2 regions of the Sphingomonas ginsenosidivorax genome follow, and region 1 is predicted to be linked to the other one. Evidence: riboswitches for the same ligand, from Rfam matches in the RefSeq annotation. Region 1 holds a riboswitch; the other holds the start of a gene.
The links. A riboswitch is a leader RNA that binds a small molecule or an ion and turns the genes downstream of it on or off. The one in region 1 is predicted to bind cobalamin.
Positions count from the first base shown of each region.

Region 1 (4,471 bases):
CGGCCTTGTTGAGCACGACGATGTCGGCGCAGGCGAGCTGGTCGTCGAACAGTTCCTCGAGCGGGCTGTCATGGTCGAGCGACGGATCCGCCGCGCGCGCCGCCGCCAGCGCTGCCTCGTCGGTCGCGAACCGTCCGGCCGCGACCGCGTCGGCGTCGATCAGCGTGACGACGCCGTCGATCGTCGCGCGCGTGCGGATGTCTGGCCACTGGAATGCCTTGATCAGCGGTTTCGGCAGCGCGAGGCCCGAGGTCTCGATGATGATGTGCTCGGGCGGGTTGGGGCGGTCGAGCAGCGTCATCATCGTCGGCAGGAAATCGTCGGCGACGGTGCAGCAGATGCAGCCGTTTGCGAGCTCGACGATATCGTCCTCGGGGCAGGCGGCGTCGTTGCAGCCCTTCAGCAGCTCGCCATCGACGCCGACGTCACCGAATTCGTTGACGATCAGCGCGAGCCGGCGGCCCTTGGCGTTCTGCAGCAGGTGGCGGATCAGCGTGGTCTTGCCGGCGCCTAGGAAGCCGGTGACGACGGTGGTCGGAATTTTCACGAACCTTCTCCTTTGTTGTCGAGGGACGGTGATCAGAAGTTGGCGCGGATCCCGCCATAGGCGGCGCGCCCCGGCGTCGCGAAGCTGAACACCTCCTCGTAATCCTCGTTCGCCAGGTTCTCGATCCGGCCGAACACCGACAGGCGATCGGTCAGCTTGTAGTCGGCGGCGAGGTTGACCAGGACATATTCCTGCAGCGACACGCGGACCGGGACGTAGCTCGGATCCGTGTACGCGACGTCGGCCTGCCGCCCGTTGTACCGCACCGTCAGCGTGGTCGAGAAGCGCTTGTCCCGGCTGAATACCGTCGTGTTGACGCTGGCGACGTGCTTCGGGCGGCGCACCTCGATCGCGCCGTCCTCGCGTGCGTGCAGCCAGGTATAGGCGAGGTCGAAGCGGAGCTGGTCGATCGGCCGCGCGGAGGCGAACACCTCGACGCCGTGCTGGCGCGAGAGCGTATCGCGATTGTCGGGCGTCGCGACGAAGTCGGGCGCGGGGTAGGTGGTGTAGATCTCGTTCTCGAGCTTGCTGTCGAAATAGGTCGCGCCGATCGTCGCGCGGGTGCCGATCTCCTGGTCGACGCCGGCCTCCCAGCCCTTGGACTTTTCGGGTTTGAGGTTCGGGTTGCCGATGTAGCGGCCGTCGGAATAGCCGAAGAGCTCGAAATAGCCCGGGTTCTTGACGCCCGTGCCGTACGCGCCGCGTGCGCGCAGGCCGAAGGGCAGGCGGTAGCCGGCCTGAAGGCGGTAGGTGGTGGTGTCGGCGAAGCGGTTATTGTCGTCGCGGCGCAGCGATGCGCCCACGGTCAGCGCGTCGATCGTGCCTTCATACTGGCCGACGAACCCCCAGTTCTCGGTCGAGCGGCGGCCCTGGAAGGCGAACTCGGACGGCGTGGTGTTGCGGAACTGTTCGCGTTCGAAATCGGCCGCGCCGGTGATGCGGCTGACGAGCTTGCCCGTGTCGAGCCGGTAGCTGCTCTCGAACGAACCCTTGTAGCGCTGTCCCTTGTCGCCGAAGTCGAGCCCGGCCGCGGTGTAGCTCTTGCGCGTGGTGTCGGCGAACTGGCCGGTCAGCGCGGTGGTCCAGCGGCCGTCGGCGAGCGTGAGCTCGGCACGGGCGAGGCCGTAAAAGGCGTCGTTGCGGAAATGCACGCCGGGGCTGTCGACGATGTAGCCGAACAGCGGGCCGTCGAGCGCCGAATTGTTGGTCTGCGCATCGGTGTAGCTGTAGCGGCCGACACCGGTCAGCTTGAAGATGGGCGAGGGGGTCCAGCTCGCCTTGGCGCTGGCGCCGATGCTGGTCGAGCCGATGTCGCGGGTGCCGCCGCGTGCGGTGGGCGTGCCGTCGGTGCGGTAGAGCGAGCTCGACAGCGCATAGTCGACCGTGTCGCTGGCGCCGGCGATGCGCGCGGCGCCCGACGCGGTGCCGAACGACCCGCCCTCGGCGCGGAGCGAAAGGCCCGGCGCCTCGCGGCCGGTCAGCGTGATGTACTGGATGACGCCGCCGATCGCGTCCGATCCGTAGAGCGCGGATTGCTGGCCGCGCAGCACCTCGACCCTGGCGGCTTCGTCGGCGATCAGCGTGCCGAAGTCGAACTCGCCATTATACGGGTCGGATGCCTCGATGCCGTCGATCAGGACGAGGACGTGGTTGCTCTCGCTGCCGCGGATGCGGACCTGAGTCATGCCGCCGATCGCGCCCGCGCGGTTGACCGCGACGCCGGGAACGTCGCGCAGCACGTCGGACAGGACCCGCGTCTGGCGTTGCTGCAGCGCGTCGGTGTCGATCAGCGTTACCGAGGCAGGCAGGTCGCGGACCTGCGTCGCGCCGCCCGAGCGCGACGCGGTGACGACGATCGCGTTGCCCTCGCTATCGAGCGTCGGCAGGGTCGGGTCGCTCTGCGCGAAAGCAGGGGTGGCGGCGGCAGAAGCGGCGGCAAGCGCCAGCAGCGATGTCAAAACAGTCTTCACGAACAAGTCCCCCCGCGTCGTCCGACGACGCGACTGGGGCCGTTCTCGCATGCGCGAACGTCGGGGACCGGCCAGTCGAACGGACGCGTTCGCCCGACTGTCTCGCCCCGCCTGCGGCCCCTGCCGCACGTTCGTCGCTCGAACGGAACGATGTCCGTGCCCTGGCCATCCCCTGGACCACAGCATGAGCGACAGCGCCGGCAGGTCTCCTGGCTCGCGGGTCGATGCTCGATACGCGCCTTCCCAGGCCGTGGGGCCCAGTGGCTGTCCGACGCGACCGTCGAACATGCATATCTCGCTATCCGCTTACAGTTGCAGGGACAGCCGCGGCGTTGGACAGGCAAGCCGTCCGCACCGCATTCCGCAATTAAGCCTCTTTCGAGGCACCGGCGCAATCATCCGGACCACGGGGCTCACCGCGATCCGAGGCCGGGCCGTAGCGCAAAGCGGTGCGGCGGCCAATCGGATTTAAAGAGGGTCGGATTTCAAGAGGGGGATCGCGACGGGGATATCCGCCGGGATCAGCTGCGTGGTAGGGGCCCGACACGATCGGGGACCGCGAGCGTGCCGCGGTATCCCCGGGCAGACGGAGAATGATCATCTTCCATCTCGTTTTTGCGGTGCCGAGCCTGCTCCTGATCGCGCGCTGGCTATGGCCGCTGTCGTTGCCGCTATGGAGCAAGGGGGCGATCGCGCTGCTGTTGCTCGCGGTGTCGCAATATCATTTCTGGAGCCGGCTCTCGTCGGGTTCGGTGTTCGCCCCCGAATTCCCGCGCGCGATCGTGATCGCGTTCAACTGGGCCTTCGGTGCGATCGTCATCCTGTTCGTGCTGCAGATCCTGGTCGATCTGGGCACGCTCGCGGCGATGCTGGCGCGGCGGGGGTCTGTCGGTGTGCCCGACAGCGTCCGCTATGCGATCGCAGGCGTCGCCGCGCTGCTCTCCGCGATCGGGGTCGCCAATGCGATGCGCGTGCCACCGGTCAAGGACATCGCGGTCGAGATCCAGGGACTGCCGCCGGCGTTCGAGGGCTATCGGCTGCTGCAACTGACCGACCTGCACATCAGCCGGCTGTTCCCGGCGCCCTGGGCGCGGGCGGTGGTCGATCGCGCCAATGCGTCGGACGTCGACTTGGTCGTTGTCACGGGCGACTTCATCGACGGCTCCGTCGCGATGCGCCGCCGGGATGTCGCGCCGCTGCAAGACCTGCGCGCGCCGGACGGGGTGTATGCCATTCCCGGCAACCACGAATATTTCTTCGATTACGCCGCATGGATGCGCCATCTCGCGGCGCTCGGGATGCGCATGCTGCCCAACACCCATGTCCTGCTGACGCGGGGTGACGCGCGGATCGTGCTGGCCGGTGTCACCGACCTCTCGGCGCCGGCGCACGGACAGGCCGGGCGGGACCTGACGGCGGCGCTGGCGGGCGCGCCGGCGGATGTGCCGATCGTCCTGATGGATCACCAGCCCCGCGCGGCGGGTCGTGCGGCCGCGCGGGGGGTGGCGCTGCAGCTGTCCGGCCACACGCATGGCGGCATGATCGTCGGGCTGGACCGGCTCGTCGCCCGCGGCAATGCGGGATACGTGTCGGGGCGGTATGCGGTGGGTGGGATGACGCTCTATGTCAGCAACGGCACCGGCCTGTGGCCCGGTTTCGCGCTTCGCCTGGGACGGCCATCCGAAATGACGCGCATCACGCTGCACGCGGCCCGCTGACGGCGCCGGTCGTATCAACCCGCGGCGAGCGCGATCATCCGGGCCGTGACGACGTGGCAGCCCGGCGCCCCGTTCAACGCCGCTTCGACCAAGAGTTCGGCAACCGTCGCCGCGGGGCTGATGCGCGCGGCGGGCGGCAGGACGGGGCCGGCGATCCGCAGCAGCGAACCCAGGACGCTTTCCAGCGGGCGGTGCTCGGCGCGGTCGCCACCGAGGAAGCCGGGGCGCACCAGCGT
Region 1 is NZ_VOQR01000001.1:2,091,731-2,096,201, reverse strand. It holds gene cobW (cobalamin biosynthesis protein CobW) at 1-547, opposite strand, end outside; gene FSB78_RS09455 (TonB-dependent receptor plug domain-containing protein) at 580-2,517, opposite strand; cobalamin riboswitch at 2,700-2,923, opposite strand; gene FSB78_RS09450 (metallophosphoesterase) at 3,111-4,235, shown strand; gene FSB78_RS09445 (Rossmann-fold NAD(P)-binding domain-containing protein) at 4,250-4,471, opposite strand, start outside.

Region 2 (4,471 bases), 340 kb from region 1:
CAAGACCGGGCCGGACTATATCGATCCGGCGTTCCATGCGGTGGCGACGGGACGGCCGTCGTGCAATCTCGACGGGTTCGCGATGACGCCGGCGATGATCGCCGCACTCGCCGCGGGGATCGCCGCGGAGGCAGACCTGATCGTCGCCGAGGGAGCGATGGGACTGTACGACGGGCTGGCGAGCGGAGCGGCGACCGGGGCGACGGCGGATATCGCGGCGATGCTGGGGTGGCCGGTGCTGCTGGTGCTCGATGCGTCGGGGGCGGCGCAGTCGCTGGCGGCGGTTGCGCACGGGCTGGCGAGCTTTCCGGGGGCGCCGCCGGTGATGGGGGCGATCGTCAACCGCTGTGCGAGCCCCCGGCACCGGCGGATGATCGAAGCGGGATTCGCGCGGACCTCGGTGCCGCTGCTGGGGTTCGTGCCGACCGACACGCGGCTGGAGATGCCGTCGCGGCACCTGGGGCTGGTGCAGGCGGGAGAGACGGCGGACCTGGACGCGCGGATCGAGGCGATGGCGGATTGCGTGGCGGCGCATGTCGATCTGGATGCGGTCGTGGCGGGGGCTGGGTCGTTGGCTGGACCCGACCAACGTTCGTCATCCCCGCGGAGGCGGGGATCCATAAACTCCAACGTTGCGCTGCCTGCCTTAAGGGTGGCCAGTCTGGATCCCCGCCTCCGCGGGGATGACGAGAGAGTGGATGGGGCGCCGCCCTTCCTCCGCCCGCCGGGCGAGCGGATCGCGATAGCGCGGGATGCGGCGTTTGCGTTTCTGTATCCGCATCTGCTCGACGGCTGGCGGCGGGCTGGGGCGGAGATGCTGTGGTTCTCGCCATTGGCAGACGAGGCACCGCCGGAAGACGCCGATGCATGCTGGCTGCCGGGCGGGTATCCCGAACTGCATGCCGGGCGGCTGGCGGGAAACGCGCGGTTCCTCGGCGGACTGCGGCGGTTCGCCCAGACGCGCCCGGTGCATGGCGAGTGCGGGGGCTATATGGTTTTAGGGCAGTCGCTGACAGATGCCGATGGCATACGCCACGCGATGGCGGAGCTGTTGCCGGTCGAGACGAGTTTCACGCAGCGCAAGCTCAACCTCGGCTATCGCCATGTGACGTGGCGCGAGGCAACGTCCTTTGCCGAAGCCGGTCAGACGCATCGCGGGCACGAATTCCACTATGCGACCGTCACCGGGGGTGCGCCGGGGAACCTCGCCGAGATGGCGGATGGCGAGGGCAATCCCTTGCCGCCGGCGGGCCACCGCGCCGGCCACGTCAGCGGATCCTTCTTCCACCTGATCGCCTGATTGACGCGGATCGGGGGCGGCCCTAGCACGCGGGGGCGTAAGGTTCCCCGGCGACGGGGATGAAAAGGGAACGGGAAAACCCCGGCTGCCCCTGCAACTGTAAGCGGCGAGTCGCCGTGCCACATGCCATTGGGACTTTCGGGTCCTGAGAAGGCGGTACGAATCGACACTGACCCGCTAGCCAGGAGACCTGCCTGACGCGGTCGTCTTTCGTCCGGCCAGGGTGCGCCGAACGGACGGGGAAAACCCGCGTGACGACATCGCCGACCTGCGCTTCGCAGGAGGAGGTGTTGTGCTTCCTCCTTCGTGGCTCGGGTCCCGAAGTCATGAAGGGGTACCCGTGAAGACATTTATACTCGCCAGCCTGTTCCTATCCACCTCCGCGTTCGCGCAAGAGGCGCCGAAGCCCGACGCTGCCGCCGACAGCGGCGCCGACGCGATCGTCGTGACCGCAACGCGCGCGCCGACCAGTATCGACCGTGTTGCCGCATCGGTGACGGTGCTCGACAAGGCTGCGATCGACCGCAACCAGGATCTGACCGTCGCCGACCTGCTGTTGCGCACCCCGGGCGTCAGCCTGTCGCGCAACGGCGGCTACGGCACCAACACGAGCCTGCGGATCCGCGGCGCGGAGACCGACCAGACCGTGGTGGTGATCGACGGCGTGAAGCTCAACGACCCGTCGTCGGCGGGTGGTGGCTACAACTTCGCCAACCTGCTGGTCGGCGATGCTAGCCGGATCGAGGTGCTGCGCGGGCCCCAGTCGATCCTGTGGGGCAGCCAGGCGATCGGCGGCGTCGTCAACATCGTCACGCCGCTGCCGACGCGCGACCTGGAGGGCAGTTTCGATGTCGAATCGGGGTCGCGGCAGACGGTCAGCGCGCGTGCCGGGATCGGCGGGCGGACCGGGCCGCTGGCGTGGCGGATCGGCGGGCAGAGCTTCACGACCGACGGCATCTCGGTGATCGCGCCGGCGTTCGGCGGACGCGAGAAGGACGGCTATACCAACCGCAGCGTGACGGGGCGCGCGGTGCTCGACATCGCGCAGGGCATCAGCGCCGATGTCCGCGGCTATTATTCGAGCGGGCGCGCCGATCTCGATTCGACCATCGCGGACACCGCCGACTACACGCTCAACCGCGAGTTCGTCGGCTATGCGGGATTGAACATCGACCTGTTCGACGCACGACTGCGCAACCGCGTCGCCTATGGCTATACCGACACCGACCGCGACAATTACGGGCCGGCGCGCGCACGGCAGAAGTCGTTCGACGCCGCGGGGCGCAACCAGCGGCTCGAATATCAGGGCAGTTTCGCGATCGCCAGGGGCTGGGACGCGACGTTCGGGGTCGAGAACGAGCGGTCGCGCTTCCGCAGCGTGTCGCCGTCCGCCTCGCTCGCGGTGCCGATCCCGGCGCCGGCGCGGGGGAAGGCCGAGATCACCGGCGTCTACGGGCAGGTGAGCGGCGAGATCGTCCAGGGGCTGACGCTGACCGGTGGCGTCCGCAACGACGATCACAGCCGCTACGGGTCGAAGACGCTGGTCTCCGGCGGTGGCGTCTGGGTGCTGCCGACCGGCACCGTGCTGCGCGGCAACTACAGCGAGGGGTTCAAGGCGCCGACCCTGTACCAGCTCTATTCCGAATATGGGAACCAGGCGCTGGCGCCCGAACAGGCGCATGGCTGGGAAGCGGGCGCCGAGCAGCGGTTCCTGGGCGGCAAGGTCGCGCTGGGCGGGACATATTTCGAGCGACGCACGACCGATCAGATCATCTTTTCGAGCTGCCCGGCGCGGCCGACGGTGGCGGCGAACCCGCTCTGTTTCCAGCCGGGGACAACGACGGCACGCTCGGGTTTCTACCAGAATATCGCGCGCGCGTTCGCACGCGGGATCGAAGCAGTCGGTCGCGCGGAGATCGGGCGGGTGAGCCTCGAGTCCAACTATAGCTGGACGGTGTCGGAGGATCGCTCGACGGGCGCGACCTTCGGCAACTGGCTGCCGCGCAGGCCTCGGCATGCGGCCAATGCGTCGGCGACCTATACGCTGCCGGGCGGGGCATCGCTGGGCGCGGCGGTGCGCTGGTCGGGGATGACGTACGACAATGCGGCGAACACGACGCGGCTCGACGACTATACGCTGGTCGACCTTCGCGCCGAGCTGCCGCTGTCGCCCGAGGTCCGGCTGTTCGCGCGGACCGAGAACCTCTTCGACGAGCATTACCAGACCGCGTACCGCTACGGCACGCTGGGCCGCAGTATCTATGCCGGCCTGCGGGGGCGGTTCTGATGGGGGGCAGCATGACACGCGCAACAACCAGCTGGATCCTGTTGCTGACGATCGCGAGCACCGCGACGACGTTGGTGTTCGCATGTGCGACGCCGTTCCCCGCGCTTGCGGCGCTGGCAGCGGTGCATATGCGGCGCAGCGACGGCGTGCTGCTGATGATCGCGGCGTGGGTCGCGAGCCAGGCGGTCGGGTTCTGCGTGCTCGGCTATCCGATGGATGCGTCGACGTTCGCGTGGGGGGCGTCGATCGGGGTTGCCGCAATCGCCGGCGTGATCGCGGCAAGCGCGGCCGCCACGGGGAGTCCGGCGGTGCGGCTCGTCCTCGCCTATGTCGCGGCGTTCGTGGCGTTCAAGCTGGCGATCTTGCTCGCGTCGCTCGCGCTCGGCGGGGTCGGCACCGCATTGTCGGTCGAGATCATGACGCGGCAGTTCGTGCGCAACGGGGCGATCCTGATCGGGTTACTGGCGCTGTATCACGTCCTGACCGCGGTCGGCGTGCCCGCGCCGCGACGGCGGGTGTTCGCATGACGCTGCTCCCGGTCACCGATGGCCCGGCGGTCGTCGCATGCAACACGTGCCGCTTCTCCGCCGAGGCGCGCGACGATGCGCAGGGCGTGCGCGGCGGGGCGCGGATGGTCGAGGCGTTGCGTGCGGTGCAGGCGAGCGACGATGCCTATGCCCGCGTCGCGGTGCAGGAGATGCCGTGCCTGTTCGCGTGCCAGGACTTCTGCACCGTGCACCTGCGCGGTGCGGGCAAGGTCGGCTATGTCCTCGGCCGGTTCTCGCCGGGCGAGGACGCCGCGCGCGCGATCCTGGAGTATGCGCGGCTCTATGCGGAGAGCGAGATGGGGCAGGTGCCGTTCAAGCAATGGCCGGCGGGGGTGA
Region 2 is NZ_VOQR01000001.1:2,435,542-2,440,012, reverse strand. It holds gene FSB78_RS10915 (cobyrinic acid a,c-diamide synthase CobB) at 1-1,300, shown strand, start outside; cobalamin riboswitch at 1,324-1,512, shown strand; gene FSB78_RS10910 (TonB-dependent receptor plug domain-containing protein) at 1,641-3,587, shown strand; gene FSB78_RS10905 (hypothetical protein) at 3,599-4,114, shown strand; gene FSB78_RS10900 (DUF1636 domain-containing protein) at 4,111-4,471, shown strand, end outside.
Region 2: another riboswitch for cobalamin. It lies ahead of FSB78_RS10910 (TonB-dependent receptor plug domain-containing protein); the one in region 1 lies ahead of FSB78_RS09455 (TonB-dependent receptor plug domain-containing protein).